Regions from separate parts of the Salinibacterium sp. TMP30 genome, predicted to be linked through region 1. Evidence: riboswitches for the same ligand, from Rfam matches in the RefSeq annotation. Region 1 holds a riboswitch; the other holds the start of a gene.
The links. A riboswitch is a leader RNA that binds a small molecule or an ion and turns the genes downstream of it on or off. The one in region 1 is predicted to bind glycine.

Region 1 (15,017 bases):
AATCCCGTGTGAATCTGTCAGGACCACCTGATAAGCCTAAATACTTCCAGATGACCGATAGCGGACAAGTACCGTGAGGGAAAGGTGAAAAGTACCCCGGGAGGGGAGTGAAATAGTACCTGAAACCGTTTGCTTACAAACCGTTGGAGCCTCCTTAGTAGGGGTGACAGCGTGCCTTTTGAAGAATGAGCCTGCGAGTTAGTGATCAGTGGCGAGGTTAACCCGTGTGGGGCAGCCGTAGCGAAAGCGAGTCTTAATAGGGCGTTTTAGTCGCTGGTTCTAGACCCGAAGCGAAGTGATCTATCCATGGCCAGGTTGAAGCGCGTGTAAGAGCGCGTGGAGGACCGAACCCACTTCAGTTGAAAATGGAGGGGATGAGCTGTGGATAGGGGTGAAAGGCCAATCAAACTTCGTGATAGCTGGTTCTCTCCGAAATGCATTTAGGTGCAGCGTTGCGTGTTTCTTGCCGGAGGTAGAGCTACTGGATAGCTGATGGGCCCTAAAAGGTTACTGACGTTAGCCAAACTCCGAATGCCGGTAAGTGAGAGCGCAGCAGTGAGACGGTGGGGGATAAGCTTCATCGTCGAGAGGGTAACAGCCCAGACTACCAACTAAGGTCCCCAAGCGTGTGCTAAGTGGGAAAGGATGTGGAGTTGCACAGACAACCAGGAGGTTGGCTTAGAAGCAGCCACCCTTGAAAGAGTGCGTAATAGCTCACTGGTCAAGTGATTCCGCGCCGACAATGTAACGGGGCTCAAGCACACCACCGAAGTTGTAGATTTCGTATTTTAGGTAAGCCTTCGTGGTTCAGCCGTACGGAGTGGTAGGAGAGCGTCGTGTGGCGAGTGAAGCGGCGGTGTAAACCAGCCGTGGACGCCACACGAGTGAGAATGCAGGCATGAGTAGCGAAAGACGGGCGAGAAACCCGTCCTCCGAATGATCAAGGGTTCCAGGGCCAGGCTAATCCGCCCTGGGTAAGTCGGGACCTAAGGCGAGGCCGACAGGCGTAGTCGATGGACAACGGGTTGATATTCCCGTACTGACGAAGAACCGCCCAAACTAATCCAGTAATGCTAAGTATCTGAATCCCCTAGACCGATCCCTTCGGGGTGAGGCGTGGGGCCTAGCGTACGACCCTATTCTGGTGCGGTTAGCGTATTAACAGGTGTGACGCAGGAAGGTAGCTGAGCCGGGCGATGGTTGTCCCGGTCTAAGGATGTAGGGCGAACGATAGGCAAATCCGTCGTTCATTAAGCCTGAGACCCGATGGGTAGTCGTCAAGACGAAATCAGTGATCCTATGCTGCCAAGAAAAGCATCGACGCGAGGTTCAAGTTACCCGTACCCCAAACCGACTCAGGTGATCAGGTAGAGAATACCAAGGAGATCGAGAGAATCGTGGTTAAGGAACTCGGCAAAATGCCCCCGTAACTTCGGGAGAAGGGGGGCCTAAGGCGTGAACGGACTTGCTCCGGGAGCGCTGCAGGGCCGCAGAGACCAGTGGGAAGCGACTGTTTACTAAAAACACAGGTCCGTGCTAAGTCGCAAGACGATGTATACGGACTGACGCCTGCCCGGTGCTGGAAGGTTAAGAGGAACGGTTAGCTGTAAGGCGAAGCTGTGAATTTAAGCCCCAGTAAACGGCGGTGGTAACTATAACCATCCTAAGGTAGCGAAATTCCTTGTCGGGTAAGTTCCGACCTGCACGAATGGCGTAACGACTTCCCAGCTGTCTCAACCGCGAACTCGGCGAAATTGCACTACGAGTAAAGATGCTCGTTACGCGCAGAAGGACGGAAAGACCCCGTGACCTTTACTATAGCTTTGTATTGGTGTTCGGTTTGGCCTGTGTAGGATAGGTGGGAGACTGTGAAGCTTGGACGCTAGTTCAGGTGGAGTCATTGTTGAAATACCACTCTGGTCAAATTGGATATCTAACTTCGAACCGTGATCCGGTTCAGGGACAGTGCATGGTGGGTAGTTTAACTGGGGCGGTTGCCTCCCAAAAAGTAACGGAGGCGCCCAAAGGTTCCCTCAACCTGGTTGGTAATCAGGTGTCGAGTGTAAGTGCACAAGGGAGCTTGACTGTGAGACTGACAAGTCGAGCAGGGACGAAAGTCGGGACTAGTGATCCGGCAGTGGCTTGTGGAAGCGCTGTCGCTCAACGGATAAAAGGTACCTCGGGGATAACAGGCTGATCTTGCCCAAGAGTCCATATCGACGGCATGGTTTGGCACCTCGATGTCGGCTCGTCGCATCCTGGGGCTGGAGTAGGTCCCAAGGGTTGGGCTGTTCGCCCATTAAAGCGGTACGCGAGCTGGGTTTAGAACGTCGTGAGACAGTTCGGTCCCTATCCTCTGCGCGCGCAGGAAATTTGAGAAGATCTATCCCTAGTACGAGAGGACCGGGATGGACGAACCTCTGGTGTGTCAGTTGTTCCGCCAGGAGCACCGCTGATTAGCTACGTTCGGAATGGATAACCGCTGAAAGCATCTAAGCGGGAAGCCAGCTTCAAGATGAGATTTCCATGGCTTAGGCCGAGAGACTCGCAGCTAGACTACTGCGTTGATAGGCTGGATGTGGAAGCAGGGACTAACGACCTGTGAAGCTGACCAGTACTAATAAGTCGATAAATTGATAACACCCCACCTCACTGGAAGTCTTAGGACTTCGACTGGTGAATGAGAAGAATTCTCGCGTCCACTTTGTGGTTCCCGATTTACGGTCGGGAACTGCGCCCAGCTAACACAGCCAGGCACCCATCCTCACGATGAGTGTCCGGGTATGTTTCTGGCCCAGACTGATACATAAATCAATAGTGTTTCGGCGGCCATAGCGAGAGGGAAACGCCCGGTTACATTCCGAACCCGGAAGCTAAGACTCTCTGCGCCGATGGTACTGCAAGGGGGACCTTGTGGGAGAGTAGGACACCGCCGGACTTCAATTGTGAAATAGCCACACCCAGTGCTGAAGAGTACTGAGTGTGGTTATTTTGCGTTAACCAACGGGAACCGTTCGTCCGCCCCGGTGCGCCAGAGAAACTAGGGGGTAGGAGGCGGTGCATCCACCCACTCGATCCCGGCGGGCTCGAGCATCCGCGCACCGGCAGTAACGCCCGCAACCAGCGCAGCCAGCGCCCGCTCTCCGTTCAGCGCAGTAGTAAGCGTCATCACCGCTACGTCGTCGTACTCAGTGCCGCGAACTACGACGCCACGCTGCCTGAGCTCCGCTTCTATGCGACCCGCATCAGCGTGGGGTAGTGGCAGACGAAAGAGCTGCCGGCGCTGACGCAGAACTAGGCCCGGCGCGACGGTGGCTTGCTCGACAGCGGCGGTTGTGGCATCCGAGTAGGCGCGAACGAGTCCGCCCGCGCCCAGAAGTGTGCCACCAAAGTAGCGCGTCACAACGGCAACACAATCAATGAGATGTCGACCGTTCAGCACATCGAGGATAGGGCGGCCCGCAGTGCCCGACGGTTCGCCATCATCATGGGAACGTCGAACCTGATCCGGCTGGGTGCCGGAACCGAGTACAAAAGCAGAACAGTGGTGTCGAGCATCGCCGTGTCGCTGGCGTGCGGACTCGATTACGTCGCGGGCATCATGCTCCGACTCGACCCGCACGAGTCGACCGATAAAGCGCGAGCGTCTGATGTCAATTTCGGCCTCAGCCCAAGCACCCACACCTCCGCCTAGTGTAAATTCGAGCACCCGCTCATTGTCTCGCAGCGAGATGATCGCGCGGGCGGCGTAGGCTGAGAACATCATGGAGCTGTTTGCCGCAATCGTCCTCTTTCTCAGTGCGCTCTTCAACGTTGTGGCATGGCCACGATTCTTCAAGCGCGTAAGCGCAGACCCACGAGCCCGTGACACCGCGGGTAAACCGACCGCGTTCTACCGCGTGCACGCGATTCTGCTGGCGATCGCGCTGCTGCTCGCGGCGGCATCCGCAATTGCTGGCACGCTGCTACTTCTCAGCTAGAGACCTCTGGGCGAACGAGACGTACGTCCACTTCACAGACGAGCAGATGTCTGCGCAGCATTGCTATGCGTTTTTCAGCAACGTCGCCCATGATAGGAAGCATGAGTTTTGCGCTCCCTCCGCTCCGAAATCCGCACCGAACGATTGGTGATCGCACCTTCGACTTTGATCGTCAGGTTGCCGTCATGGCCATCGTTAATCGCACGCCAGACTCCTTTTATGACAGTGGCGCAAATTTCGCGTTGGAGGATGCCGTGGCCGCGGCACTACGTGCTGTCGCGCAGGGTGCGGATTGGGTCGACATCGGAGGAGTGCCCTTCGCCCCAGGAGAACCCTTGAGCGTAGACGACGAAGCTGCGCGCGTGGTCCCGGTGGTGCGTGCTCTACGCGAAAAGTCCGACGTGGTGATTTCGGTAGATACATTTCATGCGGAAGTAGCTCGTCGAAGCATCGAGGCGGGCGCGACCGTCATCAATGACACAACAGGGCTGAGTGACCCCGACCTCGCTGCGCTCGTTGCGGAGAGCGAAGCCTCCCTTGTGCTTGTTCACTCGCGAGCCCAACCGCGCACCCAGTTCGCTCGCCCTCAATATAACGATGTCGCCGCCGAAGTGCGGGATTTTCTTGCGGCAAAAGTGGAGGTAGCGCGTGCTGCAGGGATCCCCGACGATCGATTGTTTGTCGATCCCGGGCACGATCTCAATAAGAACACCCTGCACAGTCTTGAGCTCACACGGCGGCTCGATGTCATCGCCGCTTTGGGGCTGCCTACGCTAGTTGCGCTCTCGAATAAGGACTTCATCGGAGAGGTGCTCGACAAACCCAAGTCCCAGCGGCTGGAAGGCTCGCTCGCGGCTGCTGTGGCCTGTGTGCTGAATGGCGCCCGGGTGGTCCGAGTACATGAAGTGGCAGAGAGCGTGGCGGCAGTGCGCATGGTTGAGGCCATCTTGAGGTTGCGTGAGCCCGCAATTCTGAAGCACAACATGTCAGATGCCAACGAAAGGTAGTTCCCCATGGTAAACGCATCCGAGATCCACACGCTGATGGCGGGCGCTTCTCTCACAGACGAACAGCTGCTAGCCAGCTACTCTGTGGCGGATCGTTCGGTGCCCTGGTTGCGCGCCAACTTCATTTCCAGCATTGATGGTGCAGCAACTCACGAGGGAACATCGGGAGGACTCGGCACAGACGCCGATGGCCGTGTTTTCGCGCTGTTGCGCAGGCTCGCGGATGTGATTGTTGTTGGTGCTGGCACGGTGCGCCAAGAGGGTTACCGAAATCTCGCTCTCGACGACGAGGCTGTGGCGTGGCGAACAGCCAATGGTCTGTCTGCGCAGCCACCATTCGCTGTCGTGAGTGCGTCACTGCGACTGGAACCGAACGACCTCGCCAGTTACGCGACGCGGCCCTTCATCATCACTACTGAAAGTGCCTCGGAGCAGGCTCGCGCGCGGGTGGAGAAGGTGGCCGAGATAATAATTGCCGGCGATACCTCCGTCGACACCGTCGAGTTGAAACACGCGCTGGCCGAGCGAGGGTATCCGCAGCTTCACAGCGAAGGTGGGCCGACCCTGTTCGCAACGATGATCGCTGAGGGAGTCGTCGACGAGCTCTGTTTGACCCTTAGCCCTCGGTTAGAAGGTGGTTCAGCGCGACGGATCGTGGATGCTGCCGAAGCGACGCCGCAAGACATGGCACTTGCGCAGGCTCTCAGCGGTGCTGATGGAACGCTCCTGTTGCGGTATGTCCGAGCAGCTCGTTAGCACTCCACGACGTTGACGGCGAGCCCGCCCATTGACGTTTCTTTGTAGCGTGAGCTCATGTCTTTACCGGTTTCGGCCATCGTGATGATGACTTCATCAAGGGAAACCCGGTGAGTTCCATCACCCCACAGCGCCATTTTCGCCGCATTGATTGCTTTGGCCGCAGCGATCGCGTTCCGTTCGATGCACGGAATCTGCACGAGACCCCCGATCGGATCGCACGTGAGGCCGAGATTGTGCTCCATCGCGATTTCTGCTGCGTTCTCTACCTGCTCGGGTGTTCCGCCTAAGATTTCGGCTAGCCCGGCCGCAGCCATTGACGATGCTGAACCGACCTCACCCTGGCATCCGACCTCGGCTCCAGAGATCGACGCCATGCGCTTATAGAGCACTCCGACAGCGGCACTGGCGAGCAAGAAACGCACTGTGGCGTCATCCCTCGTTGCCTGATCGGCATCCTTCATCCCGGGCGCATAGTGCGTTGCGTAGAAAAGGACGGCGGGGATGATGCCAGCAGCGCCGTTGGTCGGCGCTGTGACGACGCGGCCACCCGACGCATTCTCCTCGTTGACTGCGAGAGCAACCAGATTCACCCACTCCTGCCAGAAGGCTGGATCACGGTCGGGATCTTCGCGGCGCAAGCGTGCGTGCCAGTCGGGTGCGCGCCGACGCACATTGAGGGTCCCGGGAAGATTGCCAGTGCGCTCGAGACTGCTGTTCTTGCATTCGTCCATGACATCGCGGATATGCAGGAGACCAGCGGTCACTTCATCCTTCGTGCGACGCGCGAGTTCGTTGCGCAGCATCACGCCGCTGAAGCTGAGGCCCTCGGCTCGGCAGTGAGCAAGCAACTGTGCGGCAGTGCGGAACGGTAGGGGATCGGCGGCTGTGGCGGCGTCGGTGGACGAGCTGCCGTCACGGTTGTCACCCTCCCGGTAGATGAATCCGCCACCGATCGAGAAGTACGTTGCCTCGAGCACAGCGCCACCGTCGGCATCGTATGCCGCGAAACGCATGCCATTCGGATGCCCGTCAAGCACCGTGAGCGGATGCAGCGCAATCGCGCCCTCGGTGAACGGAACTTGCCGGCTACCAGCAAGCTGAAGCATCCCTGAGCTCTCGATGCGCTCAAGGATCGTTTCCATCTCCGCGGGAAGAACCTGGTCGGGAAGCTTTCCCTCCAACCCGATGAGCACAGCACTCATGGTGCCGTGACCTGCGCCCGTAGCGGCAAGAGAGCCATAGAGTCGCACGCTGAGCGAGGCGACAGAATCGAGCATCCGGTGTTCGGCAAGATCTGCAGCGAATGATGCAGCCGCGCGCATCGGGCCGACCGTGTGAGAGCTGGAGGGGCCGATGCCGACGGTGAACAGGTCGAAGCTGCTGAGCGGCACCTCTTCTAGGGAGGGCGTCGGTACTTCAGTTCTGGGCGTCAGGTTGCGTACTGGCACGGTGACTCCATTTCTTCACCACACATCGTCGTGCGGGCGTCGTTGAGTCCTCTCCGCTCTGTATTGGGCCTGAGAGTTTCCGCACGCTTGTGGCGTTGCGTTGCCCCGTCGGCGAGTCGGACAGGGCCGACTACTTTTCAGAGTTGCCTAGCCACTGCGGTACTGGTGCCTGAGAGATTCCCGGAGAGGGTTTGCTCCTACGGCGCCAACCAACGATCGGAAGGGCTCTCCCGCAGCGGTATGACGGCTGTTCACTTGTGCCCTCAGCATACACTTTCGGTCGCGAACCACGGCGGACTAGTGGGCGGATGCTGAGGGGGAGTTGAGCGGATGTGCAGGCAGGGTAAGCGCGAGCGTTCGCGCTGCTAATCCTCAGGATCTGTGGGATCGAGCGGCTCGTGGTGGTCGGCATTCGTGACGCCGCGACGCCAGTACCCGTCGGCCGTCACCTGCTGCTTAGGCAGACCCAGCTCACGGCGAAGGTAGCGACGCAGGGGAACTAGGGTTGTAGCCTCCCCGGCGAGGAAGACAAAGGTCGATTCGCCGATCTCGCCGAGTGCCCGCAGTGCAGCATCCAGCTGACCGAGTCCGTCGCGGCGGTAGAACCACTCCGCCGACATGCGTGCCTTGTGCTCGTCGCTGAAGTAGCTTTCAACACTCTCGTCGGACACATCGAACAGTGCGGTGACGTGCACTGAGGTGGGGAGCATATCGATCCACCGTGAGCTGGCGGGAAGTGCGGTTTCATCGGCGACCAGAATCACGTGGGTTGCGCCGGAAGGCAGCAGGCGTGAACCGCGTGGGCCAGCAATAACCAGCGAATCGCCGACAGCTGCTCTGCCAGCCCAGGCGGATGCGGGGCCGTCATCACCGTGAACAACAAAATCAATGTCGAGTTCGTGGTGGCCATCGGCACTGCGGAAACCGAGGGGGGTGTAGTCACGAGAAATGACGACACGACCCTTGGGCTTGCTGATGCCGGATTCGGTCATGACAGGAGCAGCGATTTCGCCGGTAGCAGGATCGGGAAAAAAGGCCTTGACGTGGTCGGCGGGCCCACTGCTGACAAACCCCTCGAGCTCATCACCGCTCAGAGTGATCCGCGCGATATTCGGTGTGGGGTGACTCACCGCGCTCACACTGACATGTCGGACGACGAGAGGGTGTTTGATGGTGTCGCGTTCAATAGTCATAGGCATTTGGCGGTGGCGCCAGCTCATTTCACTCGAAAAGTTAGGCTTGCCTAATAACTCTAACGGGCGGATGTCGCCACGGCTACACGCTGACGCCCGTGATGCTTGTCGAGATCGAAATCTCGCCCTCCAAGGTTCGATGCACAGGGCATTTATCGGCGATCACGAGAAGCGCTTCACGCTGTTGATCACTGAGATCTCCGTCGAAAGTGAGCTCCCGAGAAATGTGCTCAACCATGCCCTCGGTGGAGGTGCAGTGGCTGCACTCGGCGGCGTCGATTCGTTCGCGAGTCAGCCGCACACTTACGCCCTTTAGGGGAATTTTCTTGCGGTCGGCATACATCCTGATTGTGATCGAGGTGCAGCTGCCGAGCCCCGCGAGAACGAAATCGTAGGGTGCGGGGCCATGGTTATCGCTGTGCGGAGCCGGTTCATCGGAGATGAACTCATGCCCCGAAGCGAACACCCGTTGCTCGTATCGGGCGGGGCCGCTCTCCGTTACGACGACCAGCGTGCCGTCGCTCGTAAGTGAAGCGCCCGTCGTCGCCCTCGTCCTTGTCGTCGCTGTTGTTGCCGTTGCTAGTGTCTGGGCTGAGTTTTTAGCCGGCACCTCGTCTGGTGTCTCGTCTGGTGTCTCGACTGGTGTCTCGACTTGTTTCTCGACGGGGGTGCCGTCGAACGCATACCGCGCAGCCCAAGCAGCAATGATGCTCGCGGCGAAGGCAGCATCATCACGATTACTCAAGAGGTGGTCTGCTCCGTCTAGCGCAACAAAGGATTTGGGATGCCTGGCGGCGTCGAAGATCTCGCGGGCGTTGTCGATGCCGACCGTCTGATCGACAGGGGAGTGGACGACGAGAAGTGCGGCATCCAAATCTCTCAGCCGAGCGGCTTGTGGTTGAGCAGCGATGTCTTTGAGCAGCTGCTGACGAATCCGGAACTCTTGCCCACCCAGCTGCACCGTCGCTTCACCCGTGTTCGCGATCTCGTCGCTGGCACCCGCAAAGAGGTTCGCGACGTGTGCTGGGTCGCTGGGGCTGCCGATCGTGACGACTGCTTGTGCGGAGGGAACACGGTGGGCGGCAGCAACGACAGCGGCACCGCCGAGCGAATGCCCGATAAGCAAGGTGGGGGAACGATAGTTGTCGCGCAAGAACTCTGTCGCGGCAACGACATCGTCAATGTTCGAGCTGAAGTTTGTGTTGGCGAAATCACCATCTGATCCCCCAAGACCGGTGAAGTCGAATCGCAATACCGCTATCCCATAATCAACCAGTGCTTTGGAGATGCGGGATGCGGCGAAGGAATCCTTTGAGCACGTGAAGCAGTGGGCAAATAGCGCGAACGCGGCAGGCGTACCCTCGGGCAGCTCAAGCTGCGCCGCAAGCGTGTGATTTTCTGAACCCGCAAATTCGATCTTCATCGTGGCTACCACCCTGTATCCGAAGCACGCCCAGTGTTTCTCGTGCGGCAAAAATGTTCTATTTGGCCACTCCCGCGAGCGATCCAATAATGTCCTCTCCGTCAGGGCTATAGGCGATGCAGAGGATCTCGCGATCGCCATCTGCCCAACTTTGCTCAGTGGGGTAGTACCAGGAGAAGTCGTACATTGAGTCTGAGACATAAGCGCCAACGAACGACTCGAACTCGGTGTAGCAATCGTTGTCAGCCTGAGCTTCGATTGCGGCACCCCCGGGGAAGTCTCCTTCGGGCAAATAGGACGCAGCGTAGATCTCGCCCTGATGAGGCTCGGCGCAGTCGATTACCGTGGTCTCAGAAACTTCACCTTCGGCGGGGCTGGCAGCTTCACAATCGCCAACGGTGAGACTGAAAACATCTTGAGTGGTGCCAGGCCCAGGGTCTACTGCATCCGAAATGCCGTTTGTCACTTGATTGAGGATGCTGCAGCCACTGAGGGCTACCGTTGCCACGGCCACCGTTGAGACCGCAAGCGTCCGGCGCCAGATTTTCTCTGTCGTCATGGAAGAAGGTCACTTTCGTGTCGAGGTGTCACGCTTCGTACGGTGCAAGCTTAGTGAATTTGAGAAAATTACCGGCGGCAGCGGCGGGACAACGCTAATGCGAGCGCAAGAAACTCAGAACCTCGTCGTGAAGGGTGCCGTTAGTCGCGAGAGCACTACCGTGCCACGGGCCGGGCTCACCACTAACTGACGTGAACTTTCCGCCAGCTTCGAGGACGATCGGAATTAATGCGGCGATATCGTAGGGCTGCAGATCAAACTCGCCCACGACATCCAGAGAGCCTTCGGCAAGCAACATGTAGGCCCACATGTCGCCAATCGCCCGTGACCGCCACGTTGCACGAGTGAGCGCAACGACCGCATCAAGTCGACCAGCGCCGTCCCAGCCAGACAAGCTGTTGTAGCTGATGGATGCGGCATCAAGGGAAGCAACCTTGCTCACCGAAAGCTGTTCGGGTTCACCGCCGTGTGCCTGAGCGAACGCACCGTGACCGGTTGCCGCCCACCAGCGCTTGCCGAGCGCAGGCGAGCTCACGACTCCCACCTGGGGAACGCCATCAATCACGAGCGAAATGAGTGTGCCCCAGATAGGTACACCGCGGAGAAAGTTGGAGGTGCCGTCGATAGGGTCGATAATCCACTGGCGATTCGAGTCGCCAGCCTCGCCATACTCTTCGCCGAAAATCGAGTCGCCCGGACGCGCACCAGCAATGCCGGCACGGATGCTTCGCTCGACAGCCTTGTCCGCATCCGTCACGGGGGTGCGGTCTGGCTTGGTTGTCACTTCAAGATCGAGCGCGGTGAAACGATCAAGCGAGATGAGGTCTGCATCTCCCGCCAGCGCGAGAGCAAGAGAAAGGTCGTCAGCCAGAGAGTATTCGGTCACACCTACACGCTAGTGGAACCCAGCGTGGTGATGAGCCGCTGAAACGAATCCAATCGCAGCCGACCAACATCCCCGAGCGCCCCAGCCGCTACTGCTTCGGAGATCGCGCAGTCGGGAGCATCCGGAAGGTGGGTGCAGCCGCGCGGACACTCCTCGGCAAGCACTGCCAAATCAGTGAACGACGACAAGATTTTGCTGGGATCGATGTGGCCAAGACCAAATGATCGAACTCCGGGAGTATCCACAACCCAGCCAGAACCGACCCTGTACGAGATCGTCGACGATGATGTGTGGCGTCCGCGACCGGTAACCGCGTTAACGTGGCCCACTGCGCGATTCGCATCCGGAACTAGGGCATTGACAAGTGTCGACTTTCCGACACCCGAATGGCCAACCGCTACCGTGGTGTGCCCTTCCAAAACTGCGCGAAGCTCATCGAGCGGCACCTCATCTGACCGGCTCGCAATGACCCGAAATTCGAGCCCGGTAAAGTTTTCGAGGAACGGGCCGGGATCGGCCAGGTCGGTTTTAGTGATGCACAGGATGGGATCAATTCCGGCATCGTACGCCGCAACCAAATAGCGGTCGACAAGTCGCGGTCGTGGCTCAGGGTCGGCAGCGGCAACAACAATCAGCATCTGGTCGGCGTTGGCGACGATGATGCGTTCCACGGCATCCGTGTCGTCGGCACTACGGCGGAGGAGCGTTGCGCGCTCGCGGATGCGAACGATGCGCGCGAGAGTTCCTTCAGTTCCGCTTGTGTCACCGACGAGGTCGACCCAGTCTCCGGTGACGACCGACACTTTGCCCTGCTGGTTGCGCCCGAGTTCGCGTGCACGTGCGGCGATAATCTGTCGCTCGTCTGCAGTTCCTTCATCGACCCACACCCCGTATCGGCCGCGGTCGACGCTGAAGACTCGACCCTCGATGGCGTCTGCGTGCTCGGGGCGAATTTTGCTGCGTGGCTTGTTGGCTTTGGGATTCGGACGCATGCGCACCGAACTCTCGTCGTACTCGCTATATTTGCGGTCGTCGTCTTCGTCGTCTGGACTAAGCCAACTCATTGTTACAGCAGCCCGAGAGTGGTGGTGGTCAGCGGGGCATCACCAACGAGCGTCGCCCACAGCGCTGGGAACTGGGGGAGAGTCTTGGCTGTCGCATCGATGCCTTCGATCTCTATGCCGTCAACGGCGAGGCCAATGATTGCACCGGCGGTAGACATCCGGTGATCCTCGTAGCTGTGCCACACCCCGCCGTGGAGTGTCCGGGGCTCAATGTGCAGGCCGTCGTCGAGTTCAGTCACGGCTCCACCGAGTGCATTGATTTCTGCGCTGAGCGCGGCAAGACGGTCGGTTTCGTGTCCGCGGAGATGACCGATGCCGGTGATAGTGCTCGGGGACGATGCCAGTGCTGCCAAAGCAACGATCGCTGGTGCGAGTTCGCCGCCGGTGCTCAGATCGAGTTCGATTCCGGGATAGCTGTCGCCGCCGATCACGCCCGCGCCGCCATCAATCGTGAGCGCACCATCGGCTCGCGTGGCCGTTGCACCAAACAGGGGCAAGAGCTGTTCGAGGTCTGCGCCCACTTGAGTTGTGGATGCTGGCCACCCCTCAATGGTGACGGTTCCGCCAGCGACAACAGCGGCCGCCAAGAACGGGGCAGCGTTCGAGAGGTCGGGCTCAAGGGAAACATCGATCGCACGAATCGGACCAGCGGGCACAATCCACACGCCAGGCTCAGGGCTCTCGACGATGACACCACGCGCAGCCAAGCACGCAATTGTCATCTCGATGTGGGGCATGCTCGGCAATTTCTCGCCGGTGTGACGCAGAGTGAGGCCGTTATCAAAACGGGCTGCAGCCAAGAGCAAGCCTGAAACAAACTGACTCGACGCCGAAGCATCGATACTGATCTCTCCACCCGCGACTGAACCCATGCCGTAGAGGCTGAAAGGGAGCGTTCCGCGACCATCGTCGGAAACATCCACCCCAAGGGCACGGAGCGAGTCAATGGTCGTGCGCATCGGTCGACGGCGTGCCGCATCATCCCCATCGAACGCAATCGGCCCAAGAGCGAGAGCAGCCACGGGAGGCAAGAACCGCATCACTGTTCCGGCGAGGCCGCAATCGATCGAACTGCCACCCTCGAGCTCGGCTGGGGTGACCGCAAGGTCAGGGCCAAAAACGTTGCCCGTGGGGATCTCGTCGATTGCCACGCCGAGAGCGCGCAATGCCTGGATCATGAGTGCGCTGTCTCGCGAGTGCAGGGGGGCATGCAGGCGGGACGGGCCGTCTGCCAGAGCTGCCAAAACGAGCTCACGGTTAGTCAAGCTCTTGCTGCCAGGAAGGCTCAACGATGCCGACAGGGCGTGAGTCACCGTCGGTGCGGGCCAATTTCCGGGCACCATAGTCTCGGGCACCGAGTCGTCATCGTACGGGCTGAACTCTGGGTTGGAATACTTGGATACGAACATTAGTTACTAAGAGTATCGGCGTTTGAGACAGCACGGAGGAGGCACCAGCATGACTGCACTACTGAGCACTCAGCCGGATGCCGTGATCAGCGAACTAGAATTGTTGCTGATGACTACCGACAGAGTTGAGCACAGCGCCACTGACGCCGCCGCAGATGACAAGCGACGGCTGTTCGAAGAGCAAGCACTGCCCTTTATGGACCAACTCTTTGGTGCCGCAATGCGTATGACGCGCAACCCCAGCGATGCTGCAGACCTTGTACAAGAAACGTTTGTCAAAGCGTTTCAAGCGTTTGGGCAGTTTCAGCAGGGTACGAACCTCAAGGCGTGGCTGTACCGTATCCAGACAAACACGTTCATCAACATCTATCGCAAGAATCAGCGCAATCCTTACCAAGGAACGATCGATGAACTCGAAGATTGGCAGCTGGGCGGCGCAGAGTCGATAACTCAGTCGGTCTCCACGCGTTCAGCTGAAGCGGAAGCGATCGATCACCTACCCGACAGTGCAGTAAAAGACGCACTTCAGTCGATCCCCGAAGACTTTCGACTCGCCGTCTATTTTGCCGACGTTGAAGGCTTCTCCTATCAAGAGATCGCCGAAATCATGAAAACCCCCGTGGGGACCGTAATGAGCCGACTGCACCGTGGCCGTCGGATGTTGCGCGAACTGCTTGCCGACTATGCGCGTGATCGCACCCCTGGCACGCCAGCACCATCAAGGAGCAAGAAATGACCGATTGTGGTTGTGAAAAAGCGAAAGCTGAGCTCGAGGAGTACCTCGACCGCGAGCTCAACGAAGCAGACTTTCAGGACGTCTCAGATCACCTCGATAACTGCGAGTCGTGCACGAGCGAACATCTCGTTGCGCTCGCGCTGAAGCTCAAGGTCAAGCAGGCGTGTCGCGAAACTGCGCCAGAAGAACTCCGCAGCGCGATCCTGTCGAAGCTGGCAGGCGCCTAACTTTCACCAGTTCTTAGTGCGTCGCTGTGTCTAGCACAGTGCGAAATCGCGACACGATACGAACGAGAGACCCATGCAAAAGCGAAAGCGGGCATCCTCCGAGGAGGACGCCCGCTTTCGTCGTTAACGCGGTTTTGCGAAACTAGGGCTGTGTAATGGCATGGTCGATCAACTCGGCCTGCTCAAGCACGCTGCGCTTCGACGAACCCGTTGCTGGTGACGCAGCAGCCGGCCGCGACGCAAGCTTGATTTCGCCCGACCTCAGGTGACGAGCCAGTTCCAAGCTAATGAATGGCCATGCACCCTGATTCTCGGGCTCATCCTGA
Region 2 (15,017 bases), 170 kb from region 1:
TATGAAACGAGCTGCGCACAGAACCGTTCTCGGCTTCGCAATTCCAACCGCCATCGGCCATTTGTTCGCCAAGCAGCCGCTCGACAATCCCCTCAACGCGCATACCAAAATACGCACCGATGCCGACGGTCAGTCCGTTGATGCACGGCTCGACTTCACCGTCGAAGAAGCGTGAACCGTCGTACTCCCAGTGGCTGTTCTCCCGCACGCGTTCGACAGCACCCTGCACACGTGAATCCACAGGATCAATGCCCAGCTCGCGCAAAAACTGCAGGCTGAATGCGGTCGCCGTCCATGGTTGCCCAGGCTGATCGTCGTGTTCAGGGAAGTAGGCGCCGCCCTCCCATTGGCCATCGGCACCCTGAAGGTCAAGCACCCGCGCACCACTCCCGGAGGTTGCCACCCGGGAGCGTTCCGCGCTGACGGCCTCGGCAGGTGCATCCATCAGGTCTCGAAGCACTTGCCAACGAATTGCCGGGTCGGAGTCTAACAACCATGTCATGACATCCATGGCGCCACAGTACTCCTCGGGGCGCAGCGCGCACAGGCTATTGGGGGAATCGCAGGGATGTATGCCAGCCATAATGGAACGATGACTTCTCATGACCTTTTTGCGCTCGCCGAGGCGACCTACGTCTCGCTCACCACATTCCGCAAGTCAGGGGATGCCGTGGCGACGCCGGTGTGGATTGTCGCCGCGGGCGATCGACTGCTCGTCACTACTGCGCCGACCTCGGGCAAGGTGAAGCGCATCCGGCACACGATTCGCGTAGAGCTGACCCCCTGTGACATGCGCGGCAATGTCCTTGATGGCGCCTTAACGGTGACAGCGACGGCAGCGGTTCACGAGGATGCCGAGACTTTAGGTGCGATGCATGCCGCACTCCAAAAAAAGTATGGTGCCAAGTACGCTGCGATCCGACTCGCACAAAAAGTACGCGGAACTGCGGGCCAATCCGTCGCTGTCTCGCTACGCCCGTAGCGACCCCAGGCGGCCCGGCACAATCGCAAAGTCGGAAAATAACCTGTGGACAACCGTTTTAGGGGTGCGATTTCGTGCCACTATCGTGCATTGCCCCTGAAAGGGGGTGAACCCTCGGTTCCCCCGAAGCCGAGTAGCACCCGTGATCGATGGAGTCCCTGTGTCCCGACCCCGCCACCGTTCCAGAACGCTTAAATCCTGGCTTATCCGCATAAGCATGCCCGCCCTTGCCACCCTGCTCACCCTGTCGCTCGCCGGTGGGGGCGCGCTTGTGGCGCTGGCCGCGCAAAACAAGCTCGACGACTTTGTCGCCCAGACTTTCGGATGCCCGAACGCAACCGAACTCGTTGTCGTTGCCGATCCCACTATCTCGTCGACAGTGCAGACCGTCGCCAATGCCTACAACGCCGAGCATGTCGGCAAGTGTTTGTCGGCGAAGGTCGTTACGCAGCGTTCCGCTGATACCGCAGCCCTGCTCGCTTCGGGCACCTCTACTGGTGCCGATGCGTGGATTCCTGACTCACCCCTATGGCTCAACCGGGTTGAAAGCACTGCTGTGTCACTCGGCCGCGAAGTTCCCGCAACGCAAGAATGGGACTCGATCGCGTCGAGCCCTCTCGTGTTCGCGACACCCGCCGTCAAGGTTGCCGAATTTGAGGCCACTGAAGTCGGATGGGGTGCCATGCTCGCCGGGCGCTACCGCACGCTCCTGCCCGATCCACAAGTTTCCGCCGCCAGTATGATCGCTCTCGCAACGCTTGATGATCTGGCTACCGCCGGTGACCCCGCCGATTTCGACCGCGCACTCATAAATCTCGGCCGATCCATCCCCGACTCGACACAAGCAGCCTTCACTGAGCTTCACATCTCAGACTCTCGCATGGTCGCTCTTGCAACCGAGCGAGAGATCGTCGCGCACAATGCGTCGAAGCCTGAGGAACCGCTCGTAGCTCTCTACCCCTCCGAGGGAACAGCAGCGCTCACCTATCCCTTCATCCTTGTTGCCAACTCATCAGTCTCAGCACTCGAAGAGTCGCGGATGACAGACGAAGAACGCGCCGTCCTCGCCGAAGCAGAAACTAATCGTGCCTCGTTGCTTGAGGGGTTCGCAAAACTAGTTCGTGGCTCCGACCAAGTGCTCAACGCCGAAGGGTTTCGCGACAACGCTGGCGGGGGAGAGATCCTTGCCTCCGGCGTCATCGCCGCTCCAACCCAAACCAGATCGATGGGAGACACTGATGAGATGGTGTCGATCCTGCGCAACTGGAACGCACTCAACCTTCGCTCGCGCATCCTCACCGTCGTCGATGTTTCGGGCTCCATGCTCGAGCGAGCCTGGGATGGTCAGCGCCGCATCGAGATGTTCCAAAACTCGGCAGAGGATGCCTTCAGCACGCTCTCCGAAGACGATGAACTTGGCATGTGGCTGTTCTCCAAAGAGCGCGTTGGCGTCGAGGACTGGGAAGACGTCGCGGGCATCCGTTCCATGAACGACCCCGAACACGTCAACAATCTGCAGGCCATCATCGACTCGTTACCTTCACGCATCAACGGCTACACCGGGCTCAACGACACCGTGCTCGCGGCAGTCACCCACGTGCGCGAAGCCTACAACCCAGACAAGGTTAACTCGGTGATGCTCATCACTGACGGCCGCAACGAAGACGACAACGGAATTTCGCTGCAGCAACTGCTCGACAAACTCACTTCCATGATCGACAAAGACACCGACGAGCCGGTACCCGTAGTGCTCGTCGGAATCGGCCCGGATACCGACGTCGAAGCGATGCGCAAAATCGCGCAAGCGACTGGCGGAACCGCCTACCAAGCAAACAACCCCACCGAGCTCAGCACTGTGATGCTCGAGGCGTTGTCCCAGCGCGACTGCCGCCCGAACTGCAGTTAGCGACAGCCCAGCACGCCGCGTCGCCCTAGCGTCGCACTGCACTGGGATCTGTGGCGCAGTCGGAGGGACCCGACTGCGCCACAGAACAGCTAGGCGCCAGCTGTCGGTGCTGCTTCGGTGGTACCGGCAGCGGGAACACCAGCAGCAACGTCGGCAGCCATGCGGGAACGACGATCAAGGTGGATGCCCGCAACCATGCAGCGCACCGATCCACCAGCCAACTCAATCGTCGGAATATCCAACGGCACAACCTGGCAACTCTGCTCAATTACCGAACGCTGAGCAGCCGTGAGGCTCTTCAACGCGCGACTAGATAACGCCAAGATTCGACCGTTCGACCCGCGCAATTCCAAAGCGTTGCCGGCAAAGTTTCCAATCTGATCGGCAGTCAAATCGATTAGAGTGCGGCCAGGTTCCGTCAAGCGCTCCGCAATCTCCATACGACGATCACCAGAGGCAATCAAGTCGAGCCCGATCATCGCAAAATCTGTCCCAATGCACATCATCACATTGGTGTGATAAATCGGCACCCCGTGGCTATCTCGCGCCTCGAACATCATCGGCTCATAGCCGAACGAGGCACAGAACCGTTCCAGCGCGAGAGGGTTTGCGCGGTGCGATTCTGCAGCATAAGCGACGCGGTTCGTGTGGTCGATGACCATCGCCCCCGTGCCCTCCAGGTAGATACCGTCGTGCTCCAGCCCCGAATAGTCGACCACATCCTGCACGCGAAAATCATGCTTGAGCATCTCAACCACATCGGTGCGTCGCTCGGTGCGGCGATTCGGAGCGTACATCGGATACACGGCCACGCGCCCGCCGCTGTGTGTCGAGAACCAGTTATTGGGGAACACACTGTCAGGTCGGGTGCTCTCCGTGTCCTCAAAGACATGGATGTTCACGCCAGCGTCGCGCAACGTTTCTGCGACCATCGTGGACTCGGCATACGCGGCGCGAGCAATCTCATCCGGGGTGCGCGTGGGATCGGTCGACTGGAATGCGTTGTCGCCGGCCGTCTGGCTGTTCGGGGTGAACAGGTGCGGTCGGATTAGTACTGCGGCCGAAGGGGCCTGAACGCTCACCGAACGCCTATGCGGTTAGCACGGGTGCGCGCGACACGAGCGAGAACAGGTCCTTGGGGTCGGATGGTTCGGCAATGAGGTCAAGGTCCGTTGCGTAGTCGGTGCCCCGAACAGAATCAAACACGTAGCGCAGGGCCGAGAAGTCTTCGATCGCGAATCCGACCGAGTCGAAAAGAGTAACTTCACTCGCTGATGTGCGACCGGCAGCCATTCCTGCCAGCACCTCCCACAGTTCGGTGATGGGGGAGTCAGCTTCGAGCTGCTGGATCTCTCCCTCGATGCGGGTTTGCTCGGGGAACTCTACGAACACTGTCGCGTTCCTCACGATCGCGGCCTCGAGTTCAGTCTTGCCTGGGCAGTCGCCACCGATCGCGTTAAGGTGCATTCCGGGTTCGATCATGTCTGCTGTAAGGATTGTTGCATCCGTCTTGTCTGCGGTGCAGGTGGTGACGATGTCTGCGCCAGCAACCGCATCCGCAGCGGAGGTTGCGCGCACGACCTGAAAACCGAGCGGCTCAACGTTACGAATGAACTTGTCGAGCGCTGCGGGGTCGGTGTCCCAAGCACGAAGCTGAGTGATACCGAGGCCGGCGCGGAACCCGAGTGCCTGGAACTCGGATTGGGTGCCGGTGCCGATGAGGGCGAGCACACGGGAATCGGGGCGAGCAAGAGCGCGGGCCGCGAGCACCGAAGTTGCGGCGGTGCGCAACGCGGTGAGCAGTGTCATCTCAGAAAGGAAAGTGGGGTAACCGTTGTCGACGCGCGCGAGCATGCCGAGAGCGGTAACGGTCTGAAAACCGTTGCCCGGGTTCGAGGGGTGGCCATTGACGTACTTGAATGCATACGTTTCGCCGTCGCTCGTGGGCATGAGTTCGATAACACCCTCGGGGGAATGTGCAGCAACGCGCGGGGACTTGTCGAACTGCGGCCACTTGGCATAATCCTGCTCAAGGTAGCCCACAATGCCCATAATGATTGGCTCGATTCCAGTGTCAGAAATCCAGCGCCTCATGTTGTTGACGTCTACGTAGTTGACCACGGTCACTCCCTTCGTTGCAGTATGGCTAGTCCCCACGTTACGAATATGCACTATGCACCGACAACAACCATTAGACGCGATTAGTTGACAACAACTGAGCATAATTGAGAGCGTTCCTATACACTTTGTGCATGGCTCAATTGGATGATCTCGACCGTCGCCTTCTCGCAGCCCTCAGGGCCGACGGGCGTGAGTCGATCGCGAGTCTGGCGCGCCGCCTCGATGTCACCAGAGCCACCGTCACCAGCCGCATTGACCGCCTCGTGAGCGGCGGAACAGTGCTGGGGTTTTCGGTGCGTATTCGCGAAGATCGTGATCCATCCTTCATCCGGGCAATCTCTTTTATCGAGGTAGAGGGGCGGTCTACGGATGCCGTGATCGGCAAGCTGCGAGGGCTGCCAGAGATCCACGAACTTCACACCACCAACGGCGCCTGGGATCTGGTGGCAGACATCCGCACCGACAGCCTCAGCAACTTTGACCGGGTGCTCGCCCGCATGCGCAATGTTGACGGTGTCGTCAACAGCGAGACGAGTCTGCTGCTCAGCTCGGCCCTGCTGTAAGCCTGCACACGTTGGGGATTGGTATGCTGAGCTAACAACTGAACATCGGGCCGCAAAACGATGCGGGAGAGCCGGGCCCCGGCGTTTGTCACCACCCGGTGATCGAACGCGGAGCACGGCACCGAAGGAGCAAGCCTCCCCGCCAATCTCTCAGGTTCATGTACCGCACCGCACTGGCCACTCTGGAAAGAGAATCTCGCATCACCATGAGGTTCCGCCGACGGTGAAAGCGCACTAGCTTGAAGGTGCGTGAAGCTCTCAGGCTCATCACAGAGGGGGAGTTCTATCCACTAGCCACGCGCCAGGAGAACTCCGTGACCGATGAATCAACGACTACAGCTTCATCCGCCGACTCTTCACCTGCTGCGGTGAGGTACTCACCGCTGCACAGCATCCACGAACAGCTTGGCGCGTCATTCACCGACTTTGCTGGCTGGATGATGCCGGTGCGGTACAGCTCCGACCTCTCTGAGCATCATGCCGTGCGCACAGCCGCAGGTATTTTTGACATCTCGCATATGGCTGAGATCCACGTACGGGGTGCCGAGGCTGGCGCCTTTCTCGACTACGCACTCGCGGGCAAGCTCTCGGGCATTGCTCTCGCGCAAGCGAAGTACAGTCTCCTGCTCAATGAGGCCGGCGGAATCATCGACGACCTCGTCACCTACCGCCTCGCTGACGAACATTTCTTGGTGGTGGCGAACGCGGGTAACCGTTTCGCCGCAGCCACCGCTCTCGCCGAGCGCGCTGCAGACTTCGCTGTCACGGTCACCGACGAGAGCGACGACTACGCCCTCATTGCCGTGCAGGGACCGGTATCGCGGGCCATCCTTGAAGCAACTGAAGGCCTCACAGACTTCGCGACACCGCTTGATGAACTCAAGTACTATCGCGAAACCGCTGCCACCTTTGCCGGCCACGACCTCATCATCGGCCGCACCGGGTACACCGGCGAAGACGGTTTCGAACTGTACATTCACGTGGGGGCCGCAGCCGACCTCTGGGCAGCGCTCACGGTTGCCGGCGAACCGCTCGGCCTCGTGCCCGCCGGTCTCGCCTGCCGCGACACTCTTCGCCTCGAAGCGGGCATGCCGCTGTACGGTCACGAATTGAACCTCAGCACCTTCCCGGTGCAGGCCGGGCTTGGTCGCGTCGTTGCCCTCAGCAAGGAGGGTGACTTTGTTGGCCGTGCGGCAATCGAAGTGGGCCCGGATGCTGGAGCTCGCGTTCTTGTCGGTCTCGCCGCAGAAGGTCGCCGTGCTGGTCGCGCCGACTACCTGATTTACCACGGTGACGCCGAAGTCGGAGTCATCACCTCCGGCGCACTCTCGCCCACTCTGGGGCACCCGATCGCCATGGCCTACGTCGACCCTGACGTGAGCGAGGTTGGCACCGAGCTTCACATTGATGTGCGGGGCAGCCGTATTGCTGCATCCGTTGTATCCCTACCCTTCTATAAGAGAGAGGCCTGATCATGGCTGAGAAGAGCGAATTGCAGTACACCGCCGAGCACGAGTGGGTGCTGGTTGACGGAAACGTTGCGACCGTCGGAATCACCGACTTCGCCGCGGGCAAGCTGGGCGACATCGTGTTCGTTGACCTGCCCAAGGTGGGAGACATCGTCGCTGTCGGCAAGATTGTCGGCGAGATCGAATCGACCAAGTCGGTGGGCGAACTCTTCGCTCCGGTCGCTGGCACCGTCGTCGAAGCGAACGACGCTGTTGCTGACAGCCCCGAGCTTGTCAACAGTGACCCCTTCGGTGAAGGCTGGCTCGTGAAGATCGAATTTGCCGACCTGCCGTCGATGCTGAGCCTCGACGAATACACCGCATTGACGGGCGAATAATGCCCAATCCTTTCGTCAGCGGCACCTTCGCCGACCGCCACATCGGCACGGACGCTGAGGCCCAGAGCGCGATGCTCGCCGCCGTCGGCTACGACAGCCTCGAATCGCTCGTGGATGCCGCAGTTCCGCCCGCAATCCACCAGACTCCTGTCGTGAATTCCACGATCCCGGCTCCCGCCTCGGAGCGGCAGGCGCTCGCCGAACTCCGCGCCCTCGCTGGCGCGAACAAGGTTCGCCGCAGCATGATCGGTCTCGGCTACTACGACACCATCACGCCGGCCGTCATCAAGCGCAACGTGCTCGAGAACCCGAGCTGGTACACGGCATACACGCCGTACCAACCCGAAATCTCACAGGGTCGCCTTGAAGCGCTGATCAACTTTCAGACAATGGTTGCTGACCTTGCCGGGATGACCACCACGAACGCGTCGATGCTCGACGAGGGCACTTCTGCTGTCGAGGGAATGTTGCTCGCTCGTCGTGCTGCCCGCGTGGAGTCGAATGTGTTCATCGTGGATGCAGACACTCTTCCGCAAACCAAGGCTCTGCTCGCGAATCGCGCGGAGGCGGTCGGGATTGAGCTTGTTGAACTCGACCTAGCAACACTGGGTGCGAACCCTGAGCTGCCCGAATGCTTTGGCGCACTCATCCAGTACCCGGGTGCGTCGGGCCGAGTCTGGGATTCCAGCGACGTCATCGCTGCGGTCAAGGCTCACGGGGGGCTCGCGGTTGTCGCGGCCGACTTGCTCGCTCTCACTATCCTGAAGTCACCCGGCGAACTCGGCGCAGATGTTGCTGTGGGAACCACGCAACGTTTTGGCGTTCCGATGGGCTTCGGCGGACCGCACGCCGGCTACATGTCGGTGCGTAAAGGTCTCGAACGCCAGCTGCCCGGCCGCCTCGTTGGCGTGTCGCAGGATGCGGCGGGTGACCCCGCGTACCGTCTCTCCTTGCAAGCTCGTGAGCAGCACATTCGCCGCGAAAAGGCGACCTCCAATATCTGTACCGCCCAGGTTTTGCTGGCGGTTATGGCATCCATGTATGCCGTCTACCACGGTCCGCAGGGACTCAAGCGGATCGCTCAGCGCATCCACCACGACACCGTCAATTTCGCAGAACGTTTGCGCGCCGCGGGCTACACGATCGAGAACGAGACTTTCTTTGACACCCTTTCGGTGACGAAGCCTGGGCAGGCTCACGCGATCGCTGCGCAGGCCCTCGAGCTCAACATCCTTCTTCATGTGGTGGATGCCGACACCGTGCGTCTGAGCTTCGATGAAGTCTCGACGCAGCCCTACGAGGGTATTTTTGCGGCGCAGGAGAACGACCTTGCGGCGGCTTTCGGACTGGCTCCTGGCTTCTTCAGCTATGTGGGTGAAGACACCAGCGTCCCTGAAGCCCTCGAACGCACGAGCGAGTACCTCACTCACCCGGTGTTCAACACGCACCGCTCGGAGACGAGCATGATGCGCTACCTCAAGTACCTCGCCGATAAGGATTATGCGCTGGACCGCGGCATGATCCCATTGGGCTCGTGCACGATGAAGCTCAACGCTGCGACCGAGATGGAAGCGGTGAGCTGGCCAGAGTTTGCGGGCATCCACCCCTTCGCCCCGGCGGAAGACGTTTCTGGCTACCTGGTGATGATTTCGCACCTTGAATCGTGGCTTACCGAGGTCACCGGTTATGACACTGCCTCGCTGCAGCCCAACGCCGGCAGCCAAGGCGAGCTTGCGGGACTCCTCGCGATTCGCGGCTACCACCGCGCCAACGGCGATGTGGAGCGCACGATCTGCCTCATCCCGTCGAGCGCTCACGGCACTAACGCTGCCAGCGCGACCCTCGCCGGAATGCGGGTTGTGGTCGTGGCCTGCGACGAACTCGGCAACGTTGACCTTGGTGACTTGCGCGCCAAGATTGCCGAGCACGCGAGTGAAATCGCCGCCCTCATGATCACCTACCCTTCGACCCACGGGGTGTACGAGCATGAAGTGCGCGAAATTACGCAGGCCGTGCACGACGCCGGTGGACAGGTTTATGTTGACGGCGCCAACCTCAACGCCCTCCTCGGTTACGCGCGGTTCGGTGACTTCGGTGGCGACGTCAGCCACCTCAATCTGCACAAAACCTTCTGCATCCCTCACGGTGGTGGCGGACCGGGTGTGGGGCCGGTTGTAGCGAAAGCACACCTCGCCGAGTTCTTGCCCGGACATCCGATGGCGCAGAGCCAGCAGCATCCGGCATTCGACATGCAGACCGGTGAAGCAGGGCCTTATGTTCACGCCGGGGGAGCGGTCAGCGCTGCGCCGTATGGCAGCCCAAGCATTTTGCCCATCACGTGGGCGTACGTGCGCATGATGGGTTCAGCTGGCCTTAAGGCGGCAACCGGTGCTGCAGTCCTCTCCGCAAACTACATCGCGGTGCGCCTGCGCGAGCACTACCCGGTGCTGTATGCGGGAGATAACGGACTTGTTGCTCACGAGTGCATTCTCGATCTGCGTCCGCTCAAAGAGGCGACCGGCATCGACAACAACGATGTCGCCAAGCGTCTCATCGACTACGGCTTCCACGCACCAACGATGTCGTTCCCGGTATCGGGCACACTCATGGTGGAACCCACCGAGAGCGAAGACCTTGCTGAGCTCGACCGCTTTATCGACGCGATGATTGCTATCAAGGACGAAGCGGATGCTGTCGCAGCTGGAACGTGGCCTGCCGATGACAACCCCCTCATCAATGCTCCGCACACGGCGCAGTCAGTGGTGTCGAGTGACTGGCAGCACGCATACTCGCGTGAACAAGCTGTGTATCCGTTGCGCTCGCTCGTCTCGGGCAAGTACTGGCCACCGGTTCGGCGCGTCGACAACGCATTCGGCGACCGCAACCTGCTGTGCTCGTGCCCGCCGATTGAGGCGTTCGCGCACTAACCAGTTGGCTAGCAGGTCATGCTGTCGCCGGCATCCGTGGGTTTGTACTGCGGATGCTGGCGACGCAAGGGAACTCGATTCGCGTAAGCAGTTCGTCGTCTGCTACTTCTGCTGGGCTGTTGAGGTAGATTTCGCGCGGCGGTCCGGCGTAGGTGTGGCCGTACGCGGTGAACCAGTCGAAGATCTGGTCGTACGTCGCTTTCAGCCCGTTGTAAGGACCAGTGTGGGTGACGGTGGCGACGAGGCCGCCGGGCAATTCGTGCGTGATCAGCACCGGATGCCCGCTAATTGCCCTGGTGATTGGCGTGCAGACTTCGCACTTCCAGCGGGAATCGGTGCGCATCTCATCGGTGTACACAACAATCACGGGGCCGTGTGGTGTCACACCGGTGTCGGAGAGTTGATGAAAGAGCCGGTTGATGGTGGCGTCGAGATCGGTGGACAGGGTTGCCAGCGTGGTCGAGAACGCAATGCCCGCGACCTGTTCAGAATCAACCGTCTCGAAAGATATCTCCTGCGACATGGCGCACACTCTACGCTTCATGGCTGCGGGAAGGTATAGGCGCAGCATTCACCGGCGAGCCATGCCGCAGCCTAGTCATGTGAGGTAGCCGTGGGCTCCGAACACGATAGAGCCCTTTTAGGCGTGGGCTTCGTTAGTGATGTCGTCGGCCACGATACGGCCCATGCGTATCGCTCCGTCAACGTGCTGATAGCCGGCGCCAGCGATGTCGCTGCAGGCGAAGTGGATTGGGCCGACGGGCGTGCGCAGGTCGTTGCCGTACCGCGAAAGCCCACCGAGATCAAAGCTCGCGGCGTAGGCGCCTCGAGTCCATTCCTCGGTGCCCCAATCGCTTTCGTAGTAGACGATCGGGCTCTTCGCTTCGGGCCCGTAGTAGTGCGACAGCGATTCGAGGATGCGGTCTTTACGCTCGGCAGCGGAGAGAGTGAGCGCGTCGTCGGCGTGCAGGTCGGATACAAACCCGACGAGGGTTCCGTGGGGATCATCGTGGTTGGTGTTGTCGTACGCTTCGTGCACGATCTCGTACGGGCTGAACGCAGTGCCGGAAAGGCCGTTGTCTCGCCAGAACGGGGTCTCGTAAACGGCGTGCACTTTGATGACGAAGCCCATCGATAGGTGCTGATACATCTGATGCTTGCGGCGAGGCATGGGTGGGACGAAAGAAATGCGGTTATATAGCACTGGAGCGAGTGCGACGATCGCGAAACGGGCGTGCACTGTCATGCCGTCTGCCACGGCGGTGACGCCATCCGGTCCCCATTCGAGGGCGCGTACTGGCTGCGAGAGGAAGACATCATCGCCGAGCTGCTCGGCGAGTAGCAGCGGAACCTGCTGGAGTCCGCCGACTACTCGCTTGTCGAGAATGAAATCAGCATCGACGAGGTGGCTGAAGCTGCCAGCACTGGCGGCCATCAGCAGCGCCTGAAGTGTCGAAAACGCGTGGGGAGGTTTCGTCAGCATGGCGCCAGCGATAAACATCGCGATGTTGTCGACAGCTTCTTTGTTGTCAGTCTGCTCATAGAGCCACGCTTCAAACGAGATCTTGTCCATCGCCTCCGCTTCCGCGTATTCCCAGGGGCGGTCAGGGTCTACTTGCGCGACCATCTCATCGAGGCGGTCGATCAGGTCGACGATAACTTTCTCGGTCGCGACCGGTACGGGGAAGATATCCCCAGTGAAGCGCGTGAGTGTGCCCGACTTATCCAGATAGACGCTGTCGCCTGTGCGGTAGCGGTCGAAGGTTTTGAGCCCTAACTCTGCGATTGTCTGGATGAGTGCGTCTTGGTCGGGCGACACCCATTGCCCGCCCAACTCAAGCATCGCACCGTCAATCACATCAGTCCACAACCGTCCGCCGGCACGGTCGCGAGCTTCCAGAACGGCGACCGATAGGCCAGCCTTCTTGAGGTCGTTGGCAGCAGTGAGCCCGGCAACTCCGGCACCGATGATGACGACGTCTCGGCGGATCACACTCATGTCGACTCCTTTGTCGATATTCGCCTTCTCTGGCGCTAATTCCTCACTATAGCTAGTGCTATGGGTGCGGCAAGAAATGTAGTCACAGTGTCGACCGGCGCAGCGGGGAGGTCGAGGAGGCGAAAATCGGGCGACGGGTGCACCGTCGAGGGCGCTGCATTACTCGGGGGTTCCGCGTGGTCCGAAGAGTTCGGGGAAGGTCACGGCGGCCCAGCCGTAGCCCACGAAAATAGCAGCATCAATGAGCGTGTGTGCGATGACGAGCGGGAGAACTCTGCGATAGCGCGTGTACAGCCAGCCGAAGAGAAGCCCCATCGCGGCATTACCGATGAACGCACCGATGCCTTGGTAGAGGTGGTAGGTGCCGCGCAAAATGGCCGTCGAGAAGATGATCTGCCAGCGGCCCCACCCCAGATCGCCGAGTCGCGCGTAGAGGTAGCCGATCACGATAATTTCTTCGGTGATGCCGGCGCGTAAAGCTGAAAGCAGCAGCACGGGAACTGTCCACCAGTATTGATCGAGCGCCGCGGGGACGACGTTCACCGTGACACCCAGGCTGCGGCCCACGAGGTACACCACGATGCCGGGAATCCCGATGACTAGAGCCAGCGCGACACCGCTCAGAGCATCGCGCGTGGGGCGCGTGAAATCGACGCCGAGTCGAGCCAGCCGCGGCCTCGTTGCGTTCCACAGCAGGAACGCTACAAGTGCCACCGGGGCGAGGTCGAAAGTTATCCCCAGGACTTGGTAGATCAAATCAAAGGTTGGCCGAGGGCTCAACGAGGAATTGAGCGTTGCTGTCTGCTGGGAGAGCGGTTCAACCCGGGTGAGTCGATTCGTGATCGATACGACTGAATAAATTGCGGATGCCCCAAGAGACAGCGCGAGCACGATCGAGATTTCTGCCCACAGTCTGCCCCGCGAGTGCGCGAGTGGGGGAGACGCGGTCACTCGGGGCGGCGCATTGCGCAGGCGGGCGTTCCCCCTGGAAGGCGGTGGCGATATCGGGCAACAAAACGGTAGGCAAGCGCACTTAGCGAACTGAATGGCTCGGTGGCGATGAGGTGGCCAAGAAAGCGCCATCCGATGGTTGGCTGGCTTCGCAAGAGTGCGGAGAATGCGAGGTGACCGGCAAATTGTCGAGTGGGGGTTACGAACCAGGCGGCTTTCTCGACATCGTCACGAGTGAGCGCGTGGTCGTCGAGATCGATCCATTGCCACGGTGTGCTTGTCGGAAACGCGGGGAGGATGGCGCGAAGCCTCTCAACCCACAGGCTGCAGAATGCGCAGTCTCCGTCGAAGATGAGCACCCGATTGTCTGGGGTGAGCGAAGAGCTTGTGGCAGCCATAGGACGATGTTAACTCACAATGCTGGGCGATAAGCGTGGAGACTTTGCGCAGTATTCTGCTGTCAGCCGCGGTTTGTGCGCGAAAATGCTGCAATCTCCGCACATAATCTTCACGGGCGTTACCAGTGTGTAACGTTTGGCTTTACAGTTTTGAATGGGGCATCCCCCCGTTTAGGGTGTGAACTATCACGCGCGGTGCGGCGCCAAAAATTCCGTACCGTTTGCAAATTCTGCACAGGAGGAAACATTGAAAAGATCACGCATAGGCTTCAGCGCGGTCGCGCTGCTGTCAGCCTCAGCGCTCGCGCTTGCGGGTTGCGCGGCCACCGAGGCACCGGCCGACGGCGACACTTCCGCGATCATCACCACCAACGGTAGTGAGCCACAGCAGTCGCTCATTCCCACGAACACCACCGAAACTGGCGGCGGCAAGGTCATTACTTCGATCTTCGCTGGTCTCGTTTCTTACACCGCCGATGGCGATGTAGAGAATGAAGTTGCGAAATCCATCGAGTCCGAAGATGGACAAACCTGGACGGTTACGCTCAACGAGGGATGGGAGTTCACCAACGGTGAGCCCGTAACCTCAGACTCGTTCGTCAAGGCATGGCAATACGGCGCCCTGCTCAGCAACGCGCAGAGCTCTTCGTACTTCTTCGACAACATCGAAGGCTTCAGCTACGACGAAGACTCAGAACTGACCGGGCTTGAGGTCGTTAGCGACACCGAGTTCACCGTTGATCTGATCAACCCTGAGGCAGACTTCCCGCTGCGTCTCGGCTACTCGGCATTCATGCCGCTGCCTGAGGCTGCTTGGGAAGACCTTGACGCTTTCGGTGAGAACCCGATCGGTAACGGTCCGTACATGCTCGATGGCGAAGGCGCTTGGCAGCACGATGTTCAGATCGACCTGGTAACGAACCCTGACTACAGCGGTGTTCGCACGCCCGTAAACGGTGGCGTCTCGATCATCTTCTACACGAGCCAGGATGCTGCATATGCTGACGCTCTCGGTGGCAACCTCGACATCCTCGATGCTGTCCCAGACTCCGCATTCGAGACCTACGAGTCGGACTTCCCGGGTCGCTCGGTCAACCAGCCTGCAGCGATCTTCCAGGCGTTCAACATGCCTTACTACCTTGACCACTGGTCTGGCGAAGAGGGCACGCTGCGTCGTGCGGCTATCTCAATGTCGATCGACCGCGCAGAAATCACGGATGTCATCTTCCAGGGCACCCGCACTCCGGCAACCGACTTCACCTCGCCAGTAATCGCTGGTCACTCCGACAGCCTCGCTGGCGCTGAAGTTCTTGACTTCAACCCG

Region 2: another riboswitch for glycine. It lies ahead of gcvT (glycine cleavage system aminomethyltransferase GcvT); the one in region 1 lies ahead of AADH44_RS08905 (L-serine ammonia-lyase).

What each region holds. Positions count from the first base shown of each region.
Region 1 covers NZ_CP151642.1:1,826,523-1,841,539, reverse strand. Annotated here, with positions in the region: rRNA gene AADH44_RS08935 (23S ribosomal RNA) at 1-2,641, shown strand, start outside; rRNA gene rrf (5S ribosomal RNA) at 2,822-2,938, shown strand; gene AADH44_RS08925 (YigZ family protein) at 3,041-3,766, opposite strand; gene AADH44_RS08920 (hypothetical protein) at 3,765-3,980, shown strand; gene folP (dihydropteroate synthase) at 4,082-4,987, shown strand; gene AADH44_RS08910 (pyrimidine reductase family protein) at 4,994-5,743, shown strand; gene AADH44_RS08905 (L-serine ammonia-lyase) at 5,740-7,137, opposite strand; glycine riboswitch at 7,342-7,437, opposite strand; gene AADH44_RS08900 (siderophore-interacting protein) at 7,560-8,387, opposite strand; gene AADH44_RS08895 (bifunctional alpha/beta hydrolase/OsmC family protein) at 8,470-9,810, opposite strand; gene AADH44_RS08890 (septum formation family protein) at 9,869-10,369, opposite strand; gene AADH44_RS08885 (inositol monophosphatase family protein) at 10,464-11,255, opposite strand; gene rsgA (ribosome small subunit-dependent GTPase A) at 11,258-12,319, opposite strand; gene aroA (3-phosphoshikimate 1-carboxyvinyltransferase) at 12,322-13,728, opposite strand; gene AADH44_RS08870 (sigma-70 family RNA polymerase sigma factor) at 13,778-14,464, shown strand; gene AADH44_RS08865 (zf-HC2 domain-containing protein) at 14,461-14,691, shown strand; gene AADH44_RS08860 (multifunctional oxoglutarate decarboxylase/oxoglutarate dehydrogenase thiamine pyrophosphate-binding subunit/dihydrolipoyllysine-residue succinyltransferase subunit) at 14,834-15,017, opposite strand, start outside.
Region 2 covers NZ_CP151642.1:1,998,306-2,013,322, reverse strand. Annotated here, with positions in the region: gene AADH44_RS09725 (hypothetical protein) at 1-511, opposite strand, end outside; gene AADH44_RS09720 (PPOX class F420-dependent oxidoreductase) at 593-982, shown strand; gene AADH44_RS09715 (VWA domain-containing protein) at 1,200-2,888, shown strand; gene AADH44_RS09710 (arginine deiminase-related protein) at 2,978-3,970, opposite strand; gene AADH44_RS09705 (ornithine cyclodeaminase) at 3,978-5,009, opposite strand; gene AADH44_RS09700 (Lrp/AsnC family transcriptional regulator) at 5,141-5,572, shown strand; glycine riboswitch at 5,626-5,748, shown strand; gene gcvT (glycine cleavage system aminomethyltransferase GcvT) at 5,887-7,044, shown strand; gene gcvH (glycine cleavage system protein GcvH) at 7,047-7,418, shown strand; gene gcvP (aminomethyl-transferring glycine dehydrogenase) at 7,418-10,345, shown strand; gene AADH44_RS09680 (GyrI-like domain-containing protein) at 10,362-10,868, opposite strand; gene AADH44_RS09675 (NAD(P)/FAD-dependent oxidoreductase) at 10,986-12,344, opposite strand; gene AADH44_RS09670 (CPBP family intramembrane glutamic endopeptidase) at 12,504-13,295, opposite strand; gene AADH44_RS09665 (DCC1-like thiol-disulfide oxidoreductase family protein) at 13,292-13,693, opposite strand; gene AADH44_RS09660 (ABC transporter substrate-binding protein) at 13,941-15,017, shown strand, end outside.